2 regions of the Nocardia sp. NPDC050717 genome follow, and region 2 is predicted to be linked to the other one. Evidence: riboswitches for the same ligand, from Rfam matches in the RefSeq annotation. Region 2 holds a riboswitch; the other holds the start of a gene.
The links. A riboswitch is a leader RNA that binds a small molecule or an ion and turns the genes downstream of it on or off. The one in region 2 is predicted to bind S-adenosylmethionine.

Region 1 (7,718 bases), on a different contig from region 2:
GCGTTCGTCGGTGTGGCACTGGCGAATCCGACGCGCTGGCGGCTGATCCTGGCGACCCCGGCCAGCGCGCCAGACGAATACCGGGCCGCCCTGCGCGCGGGCCGCGCCGAGATCCTGGCCCGTGCGGAATCCCTTGTCCGCGTGGGCATCGCGATGTCACCGCGCTGGTCGGCGATGGACGCGGGACTGCTCGCGAACTCGACCCTCACCGTCGCCGAGATGCTCGGCAGGCTCGCGGTGAGCGAGCCGCAGGAGTACCCGAAGGAACGGCTCCAGGACTACGTGCGCTCGATCGTCACCCTGCTGACGCGCTGACGGTCAGCGGTTCTCGCGCGCGAGCCGCATGGTCTCGGTGAGCAGCTTGGCCACCGCGGCCGCCTCGGTGAGGAAGCCGTCGTGGCCGTCGCGCGAATGCACGATCTCGAGACCTGCGCAGCCGGGCAACCCCTCGGCCAGCTCGGCCTGGGTGTGCAGCGGGTACAGCCGATCGGAGTCGACGCCACCGACCACACACGGGACGGGGGTCGAGGCCAGCGCGGCGGCGACACCGCCGCGCCCGCGGCCGACGTCGTGCCGGTTCATGGCCTCGCTGAGCAGCACATAGGTGGCCGGATCGAAGCGCTGGCACAGCTTCTCGGCCTGGTGCTCGAGATAGCTCTGCACCGCGTAGCGGCCGCCGGTCCACGGATCCTCGTCGCCCTGGGCCTGATTGGTGAAGCGGTGGTCGAGCTCGCCCTCGGTGCGGTAGGTCAGGTGCGCGATCCGGCGGGCCAGGCCCATGCCGGTCATCGGCGCGCGACCGGTGCCGTGATAGTCGCCGCCGAGCCAGTCGGGGTCGGCGGTGATGATCGCCATCTGGGTGGTCTGGGTGCCGATCTGATCGGCGGTGGCCCTGGCGCCGACGGCCAGCACCAGCGCGGCCGCGACCCGCTCGGGCTGCCCGATCATCCACTCCAGCACCCGCATGCCGCCCATCGACCCGCCGACCACCGCGGCCAGCCGCTCGATCCCGAGCAGATCGAGCAGCTGCGCCTCGGCGACGACCTGGTCGCGGATGGTGAGGTCGGGAAAGCGGGAACCCCACGGCGCGCCGTCGGGCGCGAGCGAGGACGGTCCGGTGCTGCCGCGACAGCCGCCGAGCACGTTCGTCGCGATCACACACCACTCGTCGGTGTCGACCGGGGCGCCGGGACCGACCATCCCCTCCCACCAGCCGGGGGCGGTGTTGTCGGCGCTCGCGATGACCTGCGAGTCACCGGTGAGCGCGTGCTCGACCAGCACCACGTTGTCGAGCGTGGGCGAGGGCTCGCCCCAGCGTTGCACCGCCAGCCGCACATCGGGGACCACGGCGCCGTTCTCCAGCGCCACATCCCCGATGGCGACCACGCCGAGTCGCCCGTCCGGCGGCGGCAGCAGGGCCACCCCGGTCGCGGGACGGGCGATCGGCGATTCGGTGCTCACAGTCACGTGTTCGCCGCCGCGAATCCGGCCCGCAGATCGGCCAGGATGTCGTCGATTCCCTCGATGCCCACGGCGAGCCGGACCAGCCCCGGGGTGACGCCGGAGGCCAGCTGCTCCTCGGGCGTCAACTGCGAGTGCGTGGTCGACGCCGGGTGAATCACGAGAGAACGCACATCACCGATGTTAGCGACATGGCTGTGGAGGCTGAGAGCGTCCACGAACTTCTTGCCCGCGTCGACGCCGCCCGCCAGTTCGAACGAGACGATCGCGCCAGCGCCCTTGGGGGCGAGCTGCTTGGCCCGCGCGTGCCAGGGCGAGGTCTCGAGGCCCGCGTAGTACACGGCGTCGACACCCGGCTGCTCGGCGACGAACTTCGCGACCGCCTCGGCGTTGGCCACGTGCCGCTCGATCCGCAGGCTCAGCGTCTCGATGCCCTGGGCGATGAGGAACGCGTTGAACGGCGACACCGCCGCGCCCAGGTCGCGCAGCAGCTGCACGCGGGCCTTCAGCGCGAAGGCGGGCGCGCCCAGGTCGGCGAAGACCGCGCCGTGGTAGCTGGGGTCGGGCTCGGTGAAGCCGGGGAAGCGCGCGTTGCCCTCGGCGTCGCGCACGGTCCAGTCGAAGGTGCCGCCGTCGACGATCGCGCCCGCCACCGCCGCGCCGTGGCCGCCGAGGTACTTCGTCGCCGAGTGCACGACGATGTCGGCGCCGTGGGCCAGCGGCTGGATCAGGTACGGGGTCGCGACGGTGTTGTCCACGAGCAGCGGCAGGCCTGCGGCGTGGGCCACCTCGGCGATGCCGGGGATGTCGAACACGGCGCTGCTCGGGTTGGCGATGGTCTCGCCGAAGAAGGCCTTGGTGTTGGGCCGGACGGCGGCGCGCCACTGCTCGAGGTCGTCGGGGTCCTCGACGAAGGACACCTCGATGCCGAGCTTGGGCAGCGAGTAGTGGAACAGGTTGTAGGTGCCGCCGTAGAGGTGCGGGCTGGACACGATGTGGTCACCGGCGCCGGCGAGGTTCAGGATCGCGTAGGTCTCGGCGGCCTGGCCGGAGGCCAGCAGCAGCGCCGCGACGCCGCCCTCGAGCGCGGCGATGCGCTGCTCGACCGCGTCCTGGGTGGGGTTCATGATCCGGGTGTAGATGTTGCCCGGCTCGGCCAGACCGAACAGCGCGGCGGCGTGATCGGTGTCGCGGAAGGTGTAGGAGGTGGTCTGGTAGATCGGCAGCGCCCGCGCGTTGGTGCTCGCGTCGGGGGCCTGGCCCGCGTGGATCTGCTTGGTCTCGAACGACCAGTTCTCGGGCAGGGCGGAATCGGACATGGCTACATGCTCCAGGGGTTGTGCGTCGGTGGGTTCAGCTGGGGCGGATCGACGGACAACAACACATGGGGGCCTCCTGCGAATGCGCGCTTGCTCCCGACCTTCGAGAGCCCGGTCATCACCCGGAGCACCCCACCGCAGCTGGAGGGTTGCCGACCAGCGAGCCGGGGCTTGACGCTGGTACTCATGACCTTGCCGTCATGGTAACCGGACAGCCCGCCCACACGGAAACTTCCCGCCGAAACGTCGCCTGGATCACTTTTCCGCCGGTGCGCCGGGCCCGGTGTGTCGGGCCCGGCGCGTGCGCGAGCCGTCACCGCGGATCGCTCGGTCGTCGCGGGCTCGCGACCGCTCGATGCCGGACCGAGTCGCCGGCCGATCCGGTCGCAAATCGTTCGCAAGTGGGCGCCAATCGGCCGCGCGCAGGCTCGGCGCATGACGATCGAATACGCCTCCGAAACCCGCCAGGCCCCGGATGCTCCCGTGCCGCACCGCCCGGACCGCGCACGCGCGGTGACCCTCGCCGTCGGCGCCCTGCTGTGGGCCGTGGGCAACCTGCTGCACCCGCTCGAACACTCCGAGGACGCCGTGCACGCCCCCACCTGGACGGCCGCGCATCTCACCTTCGCGGTGGGTGCCGTGCTGATGGCCGTCGGCCTGCCCGCACTGGTCCGCGTCATCCGCAGGGCGGACGGCGGCTGGGCGAGCCGGATGCTCACCCTCGCGCACGGGCTGCTGTTCGCCGGGCTGGCCGTGGTGATCCCGATCGGCGCCTATCACGAGACGTTCGTGAGCACCGGGGTCGACCATCACACCGCGAGCGAGATCGCCGACGCGTCGGCCGCCGTGCTGGCGCCGCTGTCGCTGGCGCTGCTGCTCGGTTTCGTGCTGCTCGCGGTGTACGCGCTGATCCGGCCCGCCGCGGTCTTCGGCCGGTGGTCGGGGGCGCTGATCATCGCGGGCACGCTGTCGATGACGATCGCGGCGATGATGCCCGGCCTGCTGCCCGGCGCAGAGGGCTGGTGGATCATTCCCGGCACGGTCGCCCAGGGTCTCGCGATCGGCGTCGCGGGGGTGCGTATCGCCCGGTAAATTGACCGTATCGAACAGGAAGGACCGTACGGCGGCGCGACCGCCGTACGCATCGATGTACTCGGCCCGCTGCGGGTCGAGGTGGGCGAGCGGCCCGCCGATCTGGGTGGGCCGCGTCAGCGCGCGCTGCTGGCCAGGCTGGTGCTGGCCGGCGGCGAGGTGGTGTCCACCGATCGGCTGATCGAGGACCTGTGGGCGGGCGATCCGCCGCCCAAGGCACTTGGCGCGCTCCAGGCACACATCTCCTACCTGCGCCGCGCGATCGAACCGGCGCGTCCGCCGCGCGCGCCCGCCACCGTGCTGGTCTCCGAGGCGCCCGGCTACGCCCTGCGCCTCGATCCCGCCGCCGTCGATGTCTGGCGATTCGAGCGGCTGCTCACCGCGGGCGATCCGGACGACCCCGCGCACCGCTACCAACGGCTCGGGACGGCGCTGGCCTGCTGGCACGGCGAGCCGTACGCGCCCTTCGCCACCGCGCACTGGGTGCTCGCGGAAGCCGCCCGCCTGCACGAACTGCGCCGCGTCGCCGTCGAAGGGCGCGCCGAAGCGGCGCTGGCCCTCGACCGCCCCGACGAGGCCTTCGCGCTCCTGCACCGCCACGTCACCGACCACCCCGACCGGGAGAACGCCGCCCGCCTCCTGGCCCTTACCCAGTACCGCCTCGGCCGCCAGCTCGACGCCCTCGCCACCCTCCGCGCCCTGCGCACCTACCTCGACACCGAATTCGGCGTCCACCCGAGCCCGGCCGTGAACGCCCTCGAAACGGCCATCCTCACCCACGCCCCGGAACTCGACCAGCGAGCGGGATCGCACCTCGCTGACCCTGCTCCCGGTCGCTTCGCGGGCGGCAGTGGGTCCGTCCGAGCTCTCCCCCGGGCCGGCGGCGGGCCTATATCGGATGACCGGATGGACGCCGGTGTGCCGGGCGGTGATCGGCCGATGGACGGCGATGGGCGCTTCGCTGGTCCGCGTGTGGGCGGCACAGGGTCCGCCCAAACTCTCCCCGGGGAGGGCGGCGGGTCCGCATCGTATGACTCGGCGGAGGCCGCCGGGCCGGGCGCCGATCGGCTGGCGGGCGGCACCGGGCACGGCGCTGATCGGCGTACGAGCGGCGCCGGGTCCGTACGAGCTCTCTCCGGGGCCGGCGGCGGGTCTACATCGGATGACCGGATGGATGCCGGTGTGCCGGGTGGCGATCGGCCGATGGACGGCGATGGGCGCTTCGCTGGTCGGCGTGTGGGCGGTAACGGGCGTTTTCCTGGTGGTGCGGAAGCCGAACCCCCAGTGCGGGTTCCGGGGTCGGCCGAGGTCACTCCGGTATCGGAAGGTTCCGACTCCGGCACCGAGGTCGATCTCGGCGGCGGGCAGGGGTGGCCGGGCGCACGGATCGGGTCGGCTGGTCCGGCGGTCGGCATCTCGTTGGAACGTACGTGGACATCCGAGCCCGCGGTGGTCGGCTATGCCGCCGAGCGCACGGCACTGCTCGCCGAGTCCGCCGCGGTGATCTCGCACGGTCGCGCTCGGGTCGTATGGCTGGAAGGCGAAGCGGGCGCGGGCAAATCGACGCAGGTCGAGGTGCTGGCCGCGACGTTGGCGGCCGACGGATGGTCGGTGGCGAGCGCATCGTGCCCCGAGGTCGACGGCGCCCCCGCCGCGTGGGCCTGGGTGCATCTGCTCGACGGACTCGATCCGACCTGGGTATCGGCGGTGGGGGAGGATCAGGCCCCTGCGACGGCGGAAGGTGTCGGGGCACAGGCGGGGCCGTTCGCCATCGCGCGGGCGGTGGCGGAGGTGTGTGGTCGGTGTTCGGCCGGTGGGCCGTTGCTGGTCGTGCTCGAGGACGTCCACCGGGCCGACAGCGCCACCCTGCAGATTCTGCGGCAGGTGGTGGCATGGCTGACGCGGCGGCCGTTGCTGGTGCTGGTCACCATGCGGGGCTCGGAGGCCGACGCGGGCGTGCGGGCAACCGCCGCGGCCTTGGCGGGGTCGACCGGTCTGCGGCTGGAGCTGGGCGGGCTCGACGGCGCGGCCGTGCGCGCGGTCGCGGAGCGCGCCGGGCTGACCCCGATCGACGACGACACCGTCGAGTGGCTGCGCGCGCGGACCGCGGGCAATCCGCTGTTCGTCCGCGAGGTCGCCACGCTCGCTGCGGCGGTGGGCGATCTGCGCGCGGTGCCCGAAGGAGTGCGAGCCGTGCTGCATCGCCGCATCGCCCGGCTCCCCGCCGGCGCCGCCCGCGCCCTGCGGCTGGCCGCGGTCTGGGGCGACGACATCGACTTCGACACCCTGCTCGCCCTGACCGCCGAACCGGAGGACACCCTCGTCGACCTGGTCGACACCGTCACGGTCGCCGGCCTCGTGCGCGTCGACACCGACCGGATCACCTTCGCCCACGCCCTGATCCGCGACGCGGTCTACGGCGACATCCCCACCCTGCGCCGCGCCCGCCTGCACTGGTCCGCCCTGGAACTACTCGAACGCCGGGTCCTCGGCCCCGGCGCGCCCCTCGTCCCCGCCGCCACGGGCCCCGGTCCCGATCCCGTCGCCGCACGGGCCCACAACGTGGACAGCACCGCGACCGGCAGCACCAGATCCGCCGCCGCGGCCCCCGATTCCGATCCCCTCGCCGCCGCGCGGACTGACCGTGCGGACGGTGCCGCGTCCGGGACCGGCGGCGCTGGTGGTCCGGCGTGGGCTGCGGGTGAGTCGGCGGGAGCCGGCCGGGTTTCTGGTTCCGCGTGGGCTGACCGTGCGGACGGTGCCGCCTCCGGGACCGGCGGCGCTGGTGGTCCGGCGTGGGCTGCGGGTGAGTCGGCGGGAGCCGGCCGCGTTTCCGGCTCCGCGTGGGCTGACCGTGCGGACGGTGCCGCCTCCGGGACCGGCGGCGCTGGTGGTCCGGCGTGGGCTGCGGGTGAGTCGGCGGGGACCGGCCGCGTTTCCGGCTCCACGTGGGCTCACCGTGATGCCGGGACCGGCAGCGCTTCCGATCCCACCTCGGTCGCCCCCGCCGACGCACTCGCCACACTCGACACGGTCATCCTCGACGCCATGGCGCACCATGCCATCGCCGGCGCCGGCTCCGCGACGGCCACCCGCGCGCTGCGCTATGTTCTCGCCGCCGCTCGCAGGCGCACCGCCCGACGCGCCCACCAGGATGCCGAGCCACTGTGGCGCGCGGCGCTCGAGCTGCACGCGCGGGCGGGTCATGACAGCGCCTCGGCAGTCCGCGCGGACCGCTTGGCCGCCCTGGCGACCCGCTGCGCCTTGATCAACGCCCTCGCCTACGGCGGCAGCGACGAACAAGCCCGCCGCCTGCGCGCCGAAACCCTGACCATGGCCCGCGCGCTGATGCCCACCGACCGCACAGCAGGACCGAGCGACCGGGGCGATACGCGAGCAAGCCATGGCAACGCCGCCGGGGCCGACGCCGCGCGGTCCGGCCATCGCGAAGGGGCTGCCTCCGATGGCGCGCGAACCGGCGATGACCGAGCGGCCGGTGACGCCGATGCCTTCACAACCCATCGCGAAGGGGCTGCCTCCGATGGCGCGCGAACCGGCGATGACCGAGCGGCCGGTCGCGCCGATGCCCCCACAACCCATCGCGAAGGGGCCGCCGCCTCCGACGGTGATCGGACAGGCCATGACCACGCGGCCGGCGACCACGATGCACTCACAACCCACCCCGCCGCCGAAGAAGCGGCGCCCGGCCGCCTCCGGTCCGCCGTGCCGGACCCGGGACAGGCGTTCGACCCCCGGATCGACGAAGACCCCGTCGTCGCCGTCCTCACCTGCTGGCGCGCCCCCACGTTCTGGACCAGCCGGGACCGTGGTCTGCCCGACGCCGAC
Region 2 (7,718 bases):
GCCGCCACGCCGATCAGCGACAGCGTCGCCCTGTGCACGACGGGCGCGCCGACCTTCGACGACGTCGTCACCGCCGCCGCGTCGGTGCTGCGGGGGGTGGTCGGACCGGCCCAGCTCGCCGCCTACGACCAGCAGGTCGCCGACTTCCGCGCCACGATCGCCGCGCAGCGCGTCCACCGCGACATGCTGCCGGTGCGGCCGGAACAGGTCGGCGCCCGGCCCGCCGAGCTCGACGACCCCCTGGTCACCTACCTGGTCAACGGGCTCGACGCCGTGCGCACCGGGCGGATCGACGAGACGATGTCGGTGTCGCGGCTGACCGTCAACGACGCGATCGAGGTGTTCATCCTCGCCACCGGCATCGTGAAGATTCCCGCCAAGCTCGCCGCGGGCATGGTGCCCACCGTCGGATTCTTCCTGAAACCGATTGTCGGAGCGGCCTTCAGCGGCACCAAGACGTTGGCACGCGCCGTGCAGAACTCGATCGAGGCGGGCTGCGTCGCGCCGAATGCCTATCCGCCACTGGAGCTGGGGCCCGACACCGCCGAACCCGTCCACGTGCCGCAGCCGATCCGCGACCTGGCCGCGATGGTCATGAACGCCGACGGCACCTGCACCCCGATCGCGGACCTGACGCTGTCCGCCGTCATCGAACGTTCGCGCGCGTATCTTGACAGCGGCGCCGTGCCGCTCGACAAGGCCGCCATGCACCGGGCCGCCGACGACCTGCAGGAGTTCCTGGCCGCCAACCGGGTCGCCAAGGTGCTGTTGCCGCGGCGCTCCGACGAACTCGGCCCGCTGGTCGAGGCTCTCGACATGGGCCCGGTGACCTTCCTGGCCAACCTCGGCGCCGACCTGGCCGAGGGGCGCGCGCTCGACACCGTGCCGTTGGCGCAGGTCGAAGTGGAGAACGCGTTCGACCTGGCCACCCTGACCCTCGACATCACCAGTCTGCTGTTCTCCGCGGGCACCTCGATCGCCGGGTTCGCGGGCGTGGCCGACACGGTGCTCACCCCGCTGACGATCGCGCAGAAACTGGCATTCGCCCCGACCGATTACGGGGCCCCGATCGTGCGTGGCGTCATCCAATCGATGTGCGCGGTGTAGGTTTCCCCCGACCCCTGACCAGAAGGTGAGCATCCACGTGTCGCATTCCACTCCGGATCCGCGCCCCACCGGCATCGGGCGCAGAGACGTCCTGGCCGGTGCGGCCGGTGTCGTCGCCGGCCTGACCCTCGTCGGCCTCACCCCCGCGCACGCGGTGCCCGCCGAGGTCGAGAAGTTCACGCCACCCCGCACCGGGCGCTCGGCGCGCATCCTGATCACCGGCGACGCGGGCACCGGCACCCGCACCCAGTGGGCTGTCGCCGACGCCGCGCGCGCCTTCCACTCGCGTGAACCGTTCGCGCTGGCGGTCGGCCTCGGCGACAACATCTACGAGTCGGGGCCCAACGGTCCCGACGACGCCCAGTTCGCGGCCAAGTTCGAGGATCCCAATGCGGGACTGGACTTTCCGTGGGCGATGGTGCTCGGCAACCACGACACCTCCGGGGTGTTCCCCGGTGACGGCGGATGGCTCGCGCGCGGCAACCACGAGGTCGAGTACCACGCCCGCTCGGCCCGCTGGTGGATGCCGAGCCGCTACTACTCGGTGCGGGTGCCCGAGCAGAATCCGGTGGTCGAGTTCTTCGTCCTCGACCTCAACCCGCTGGCGGCCTACATTCCGCCGCTGCTCGACCCGTACTGGGCTGTCGACGGCCCCTACATGAACGAACAGCGCGCCTGGCTCGACACCGCGCTGGCCGCATCCACGGCGCCGTGGAAGATCGCCTGCACCCACCACCCCTACCTGAGCAACGGCCCGCACGGCGACGCGGGCAACTACGAGGGTCTGCCCGTCGAACCGCTCAACGGCGTCCACGCCAAACGCTTCTTCGAAGAGCACGTGCTGGGCAAGGTGTCGTTGCTGCTGTCCGGCCACGATCACACGCTGCAGGTGCTCGAACCGACCGCGTCGTCGAAGGGCACCCGCCAGATCGTCTCCGGCGCGGCGGGCAAGACCGCAGGGGCCGAGCCGCGCGCGGGCGCCCACCCCGCACTCTACGAAACCCAGCACGAACTGGGCTTCATGGTCATGGACCTGACCCCCGAGAGCGTGCGCCTGCGCGCGGTCACCGTCGACCCCGCCACCAGCGCGGGCACTCAGGTCTTCGACCGCCGCCTGGCCTGACCGCCTCCGCCGCCGGGTGTCCGCGTGCTGTCACGCCGGTGCCGCCCACCTGAATCGCTGTCCACGCACGGATGTACGGAACTTGGCGATGTCATGTCGGCCCGCGCGTCGCCGCCCGGGCCGAGCAAACCTGCGGTAACTTCGCCGCTGCTTTGCCCATCGTTATCTGTGTGAAAGGAATTGCTGGAAATGGCATTCGAAGTCAACGGAGCTATCGGCGACCACTACAACGAAGCCGGTGGCGCGTCGAGCCCGCTGGGCCAGCCGACCTCCGATGAGCTGGACGCCCCGAACGGCGGCAAGTACCAGGAGTTCACCGGCGGCGTCATCTACTTCAAGCTCCCGACCGGTGCCAAGACCGTGTACGGCGCGATCCGTCAGGCCTGGGAGGCCGAGGGCGGCGCCGGCGGCCGTCTGGGCTACCCGACCTCCGACGAGCAGGACATCGAGGGCGGCAAGATCAGCCACTTCGAGAACGGGTCGATCAGCTACTCGATCGCCGACGACGCGGTGACGATCAACGCCTGATCCAGCCACGCTGTCCCGGTGGGCACCGATTCCGAACGGATCGGTGCCCACCGTCGTATTCCCGCCGCATACGCGCGACCCCAGGAGCATGATCGAGGGATGGGCTTCTACACCGACCGGATCCTGCCCCATCTCACCGACAAGGTGTGCGGTGTCGCCGCGAACGACACGCTGCGCAGGCGCGCCTGCGCCGGGCTGCACGGCGCCGTCGTCGAGGTGGGATTCGGGTCGGGAAACAACGTCGGGTTCTATCCGGCCGCGGTCGACCGCGTCAGCGGTGTCGAACCCGCCGACGTCGCCTGGAAGATCGGCGCGAAACGCGTCGCGGCGAGCTCGGTTCCGATCGAACGCGCGGGCCTGGACGGCCAGTCACTGCCGTTCGGGGACGCCACCTTCGACACCGCGCTCTCGACGTTCACCCTGTGCACCATCCCCGACGTCGCGGCCGCGCTGGCCGAGATCCGCCGGGTGCTGAAACCGGGCGGCACACTGCATTTCGTGGAACACGGACTGGCCCCCGACGCGTCGGTGCGGACCTGGCAGCACCGGCTGAACCCGATCCAGCAACGCATCGCGGGCGGCTGCCACCTCGACCGCGACATCCCGGCGCTGATCACCGGCGCGGGCTTCGAGACCGCCGAACTCGACCGGTTCTACCTGGCCGGTGCCCCCAAGGCGTTCGGTGCCCTGTCGCTGGGCGTCGCCCGCTGAGCCGTCACCGGCCCGCTCGGCAGGGACATCACGGGCTGAGCCGCCTGCCCAGGAAGGTCACATTGCTGTCGTCGGCGTAGTGGCCGAAGCCCTCGATGGCCTCGTAGCCGAGGCGTTTGTACAGGGCGATGGCCTCGGGCTGGCGCAGCCCGGTGGACAGGACCGCGGCCTTGTGCCCGGCGGCGAGTGCGGTGCGTTCGAGCTCGGCGATGAGGCGCTGGGCGAAGCCGCGCCGCCGCTGCGCCGCGATCACGTGCACTCGCTTGAGTTCGACGAGCTCGCTGGTGCCGAGCCGGTCCACGGCGAGGGAGTGCCAGTAGCCCGCGGCGACCGGTTCGCCCGCGAGGTAGCCGACGAAGCAGGCGCCGTGCGGTGGCCGGAAGTCGTCCGGGTTCACCGGCGCGTCGTCGGGGCCGCCGTAGCGCTCGACATAGAACCGCTGGAGATCGTCACGAAGCGTGACGGCGTCGGGGTCGTCGTAGTCGACCTCGCGAATCTCCCAGTGCCGCAAGCTTTCCTCGGCCATGCTGTCCCCATCTGTCCGAGCCGTCCGGGTGGCGTACGCCATCGACCCCAGTGTGGCCCACGCTCCGGCGCCGACGGAATCATTTGCCTCGCAACGAAATTTAGTGATGCGAACTTTCCGCTCGTCCGGATTGGAACCGCAGGGCCTGCGGAAACGCCCTGATCGGCAGCGCCGACTTCGTGGCCCGTGCTCGGTGCGCGTTAGAGTCGTCGCCGGATCACTTTTTCATCGAGAGCGGCTGAGAGACTGGCTCGACGACGCCGCAGCAACCACGACCACGGGTCGCAGGTGCTAATGCCAGTGACGATGAACTGGAGGGCAATCTGTGTCTACATTCGGGGCGGGCGCACAGCTGTGGCGTCGGCGACTGTTCGAAGCGGAAGCGGGACTGACGAAATTCGTGGTCGACTCGCAAGGCGGGAAGCATCTCGACCGTTTGATCGAGGTGAAACACGAGATCTACGGAGCCATCCCGCAATCGGGTCCGGCCGCCGAGAGTGAATGGAAGAGCGCGTTCTTCCGGGCCCAGGCGGCGATGGAGAGATTCGTGGTCCGCAATTTCGGGCACGAGAAACTCGGCGCCTGGGCCGAGACGAACGGAACGATCTACGGCGCGATCGACGACGAGGGCCGCAACGATGCCGTGACGCCACTGCGTCGACTGGAAAGTCAAGCGGCACTGTATGGTTCGAAGATGCGCTGGCTCAGCGCCTCCGCCGCGGACGCCACGCTGGAGATCGCGCACTGCGCGATCTGGGACTACCGGGAACAGGCCCGCGCACGCGGGGTGACGATCACGCTCGAAGCGCCCTGCGAATACTGCGTCCCGGCGACGACATCGCTGATCAATGCCAAAGGACTGCGCGCTGAATGCACGCTGTCGGAACAGCCCGGCGGTGCGCGGGGCTGCATCTGGAACGCCAGCCGATAAAACCCGCGACGACAAAAACGGGACCACCTCAGATGACGAATATTCTCCCGGCGGCGACGCCGGTCATTCCCGACCATATCGACAGTTTCCGTGCACTGCGGACCGACCAGCAACCGTTCTGGCCGGACCCGGAATCTGCACGAAAGGCCTTTCGGGAAACCGCCGAAACACCGCTCGTCGAGCAGGCGTCGAACGCGATTCTCGACAATCAACTCGCGGCGGTGAATGCCGGACGCGCCGTGGTGCTGCAACTGGGCGATTGTGTCGAGGACCCAGCGAAATCGACGCCCGAGCTGATCGCCCGCAAACTCGAATTCCTCGACGACTCCCGCATCCGCCTGGCGCATCGAGCCGGACTCGCCGCCGTGGCGGTGGGCCGGATAGCCGGGCAGTACACCAAACCCCGGTCGAATCCCTATGACCAGGTCGAGGGCCGGTCGCTGCCCGCCTTCCGCGGGCCGATGGTGAACGGTCCCGCGCCGACCCCGGCGGCACGCATCCCCGATCCAGCCCGAATCCTGCACTGTCACCAGGCCTCCGCGATGGCCATGGCCGTCATCGACGAGCACAACCGCCGCCATCCCGACCGCACCATCTGGTCGAGTCACGAACTGCTGCTCATCGACTACGAACTGGCACACCTGCGTCCGACGCCAGCCGGCAATCATCTGGCGAGCACGCACTGGCCGTGGATCGGTGAACGGACACGCCACCTCGACGGCGCGCACATCGCGATCGCCGCCACGCTGACCAACCCGGTCAGCGTCAAGATCGGCCCCACTGCGACACCGCGCGACGTCGCCGCCTTGGCCGAGCGGATCGATCCCGCCCGTGTCCCGGGGCGCCTGACGTTCATCATCCGGATGGGTGCGGCGTCGATCGGCAGGCTCGCTCCGATCGTGGAACACCTTCGTGCGCAACGGCATCCCGTGAACTGGGTGTGCGATCCGATGCACGGCAACACGGTGACGACCGCGCGCGGCCTCAAGACCCGGCCGGTGGAGCGCATCGTCGACGAGCTGCGCGGGTTCCTCGCGGTGCTCGGCTCCCAGGACCAGCACCCGGGCGGCCTGCACCTCGAGGCCACCCACGAGGACATCTACGAATGCGGTGAGCGTGGCCGCGATCCCGAGCCGGGCCGTCACTACACCACATTGCTCGATCCGCGCCTCAACGCCGAACAAACCGCCCACGTCATCGATGCCTGGCGCCACGACGCGCCACGAGAGGACGCGCCATGACCAGCCCCGTCACCGCCTCGACCCGATGGGACGCGCGCGATCCCGACCAGTTCCTGCGCGACGCTCTGGACTGGCATTTCAACCCGGAGACAGGCTCGGCGCTGTGGCTGCGGATCGCCGAGACCCTGGATTTCGATCCCCGGACCGACATCTCCTCCTACGAGGATCTCGCCCGGTTCCCCGACATCGCCGCGCACTTGCGCACCAGCCGGGTCGAAGACCTCATTCCTCGCGGTCTCGGCCGCTCGGGCGCGCCGCCGCTGATCTACGAGACGGGCGGCACGACCGGGTCACCCAAGCGGCTGATCTACAGCGCGAGCTGGATCGAACGCTGCCTGCGCTGGAAGGTCGACGAACTGCGGGCGGCCGGTTTCCCCGCTGGGCGACCCTGGCTGGTCGCCATGCCGTCCGGGCCGCACGCCTACGGCAACACCGCCCGGCTGCAGGCCCGCGAGCTCGGCTCGCTGCTGCACAGCATCGACATCGACCCGCGATGGGTGAAGAAGAGCATCGCCGACGGGGCGGCGGTGGACGGGTACGTGGCGCATCTGGTCGAGCAGATCGGCCACATCGTCCAGACCCAGGACATCGCCGCGGTCACGACCACGCCGCCGATCCTCGCCGAGATCATCCTGCGCCCGGAACTGGTCGACAAGCTCGCGGCCACGGTGTCCTACATCGCGCTGGCGGGCGCCCAGCTCGACGACGACACCTTCGACATCATCGCGGAGACCTTCCCCGGCGCCCGCATCCAGAACGTGTACGGCAGCACGATGGTGCTGACGACCGCGCGCATCCGCGATCCGCTCGATCCCGCACCGCGGACCGTGTACGACGCGTACCCGCCGCACACGATCTTCGCCGTCGTCGACCCGGAGACCCTGCGTCCGGTGGACTACGGCCGGCGCGGTCAGGTCCGCATGTCCCACCTCAGCGACGGCATGTTCGTGCCCAACAATCTCGAACGCGACACCGCGATCCGGGTGGCGGCCCCGCCCGGCGGGATCGGCGACTCGCTGTCCGCGCCGCAGCCGCTGGGCAGCTTCGACGGCGAAACCGTGATCCCAGGGGTCTACTGATGACCGCGGTCTCGGAAAGTTTGGTGGCGCAAGGGAACACCGAGCGTGTGCTGGTGGCGCGCACCCATCGTGGGGAACGCGCGGTGCGGGCCACCGTGCCGGTGCTCGACGTGGCGGGGCACCCGCTGGCGCGGTTGCCGGTGTGCCCGCCGTTGTTGATCGCCCAGACTCTCGCGGCGCAGCGTGCCTCGGCGCCGCTCCCGCGCCGCGACCGCGCGGACCTGCTCGCCGCCGCCGCCCGGATCTTCCTCGCGGACTCGGTGGGCGGATTCGCGGACTATCGCGACGATGTCAGCGCGGTGTCGGGGCATTCGCGCGAGACCGCGGACGCGCTGTGCCGTGCGGTCGCCGAGGTCGCGGCGACCGCGACGGAACGCGCCTACGCGGCACGCCCGGTCGCCGCGGTCGAATCCTGGCGGGACGCGGGACATGTCGCGGAAACCGGGGTGTGGAGCCGACGCGGCGAGACGCT

Region 1: it holds a riboswitch for S-adenosylmethionine, as region 2 does, so the genes downstream of both, AB0H56_RS09275 (bifunctional o-acetylhomoserine/o-acetylserine sulfhydrylase) here and AB0H56_RS16525 (hypothetical protein) in region 2, are expected to answer to the same signal.

Annotation. Positions count from the first base shown of each region.
Region 1 is NZ_JBFAHR010000003.1:180,668-188,385, reverse strand. It holds gene AB0H56_RS09285 (helix-turn-helix domain-containing protein) at 1-315, shown strand, start outside; gene AB0H56_RS09280 (homoserine O-acetyltransferase) at 319-1,467, opposite strand; gene AB0H56_RS09275 (bifunctional o-acetylhomoserine/o-acetylserine sulfhydrylase) at 1,464-2,780, opposite strand; SAM riboswitch class IV at 2,862-2,972, opposite strand; gene AB0H56_RS09270 (hypothetical protein) at 3,216-3,872, shown strand; gene AB0H56_RS09265 (BTAD domain-containing putative transcriptional regulator) at 3,954-7,718, shown strand, end outside.
Region 2 is NZ_JBFAHR010000007.1:166,235-173,952, reverse strand. It holds gene AB0H56_RS16550 (hypothetical protein) at 1-1,107, shown strand, start outside; gene AB0H56_RS16545 (metallophosphoesterase) at 1,145-2,230, shown strand; gene AB0H56_RS16540 (esterase) at 2,420-2,758, shown strand; gene AB0H56_RS16535 (class I SAM-dependent methyltransferase) at 2,858-3,469, shown strand; gene AB0H56_RS16530 (GNAT family N-acetyltransferase) at 3,498-3,995, opposite strand; SAM riboswitch class I at 4,218-4,308, shown strand; gene AB0H56_RS16525 (hypothetical protein) at 4,321-4,926, shown strand; gene AB0H56_RS16520 (3-deoxy-7-phosphoheptulonate synthase) at 4,959-6,167, shown strand; gene AB0H56_RS16515 (phenazine antibiotic biosynthesis protein) at 6,164-7,246, shown strand; gene AB0H56_RS16510 (aldehyde dehydrogenase family protein) at 7,270-7,718, shown strand, end outside.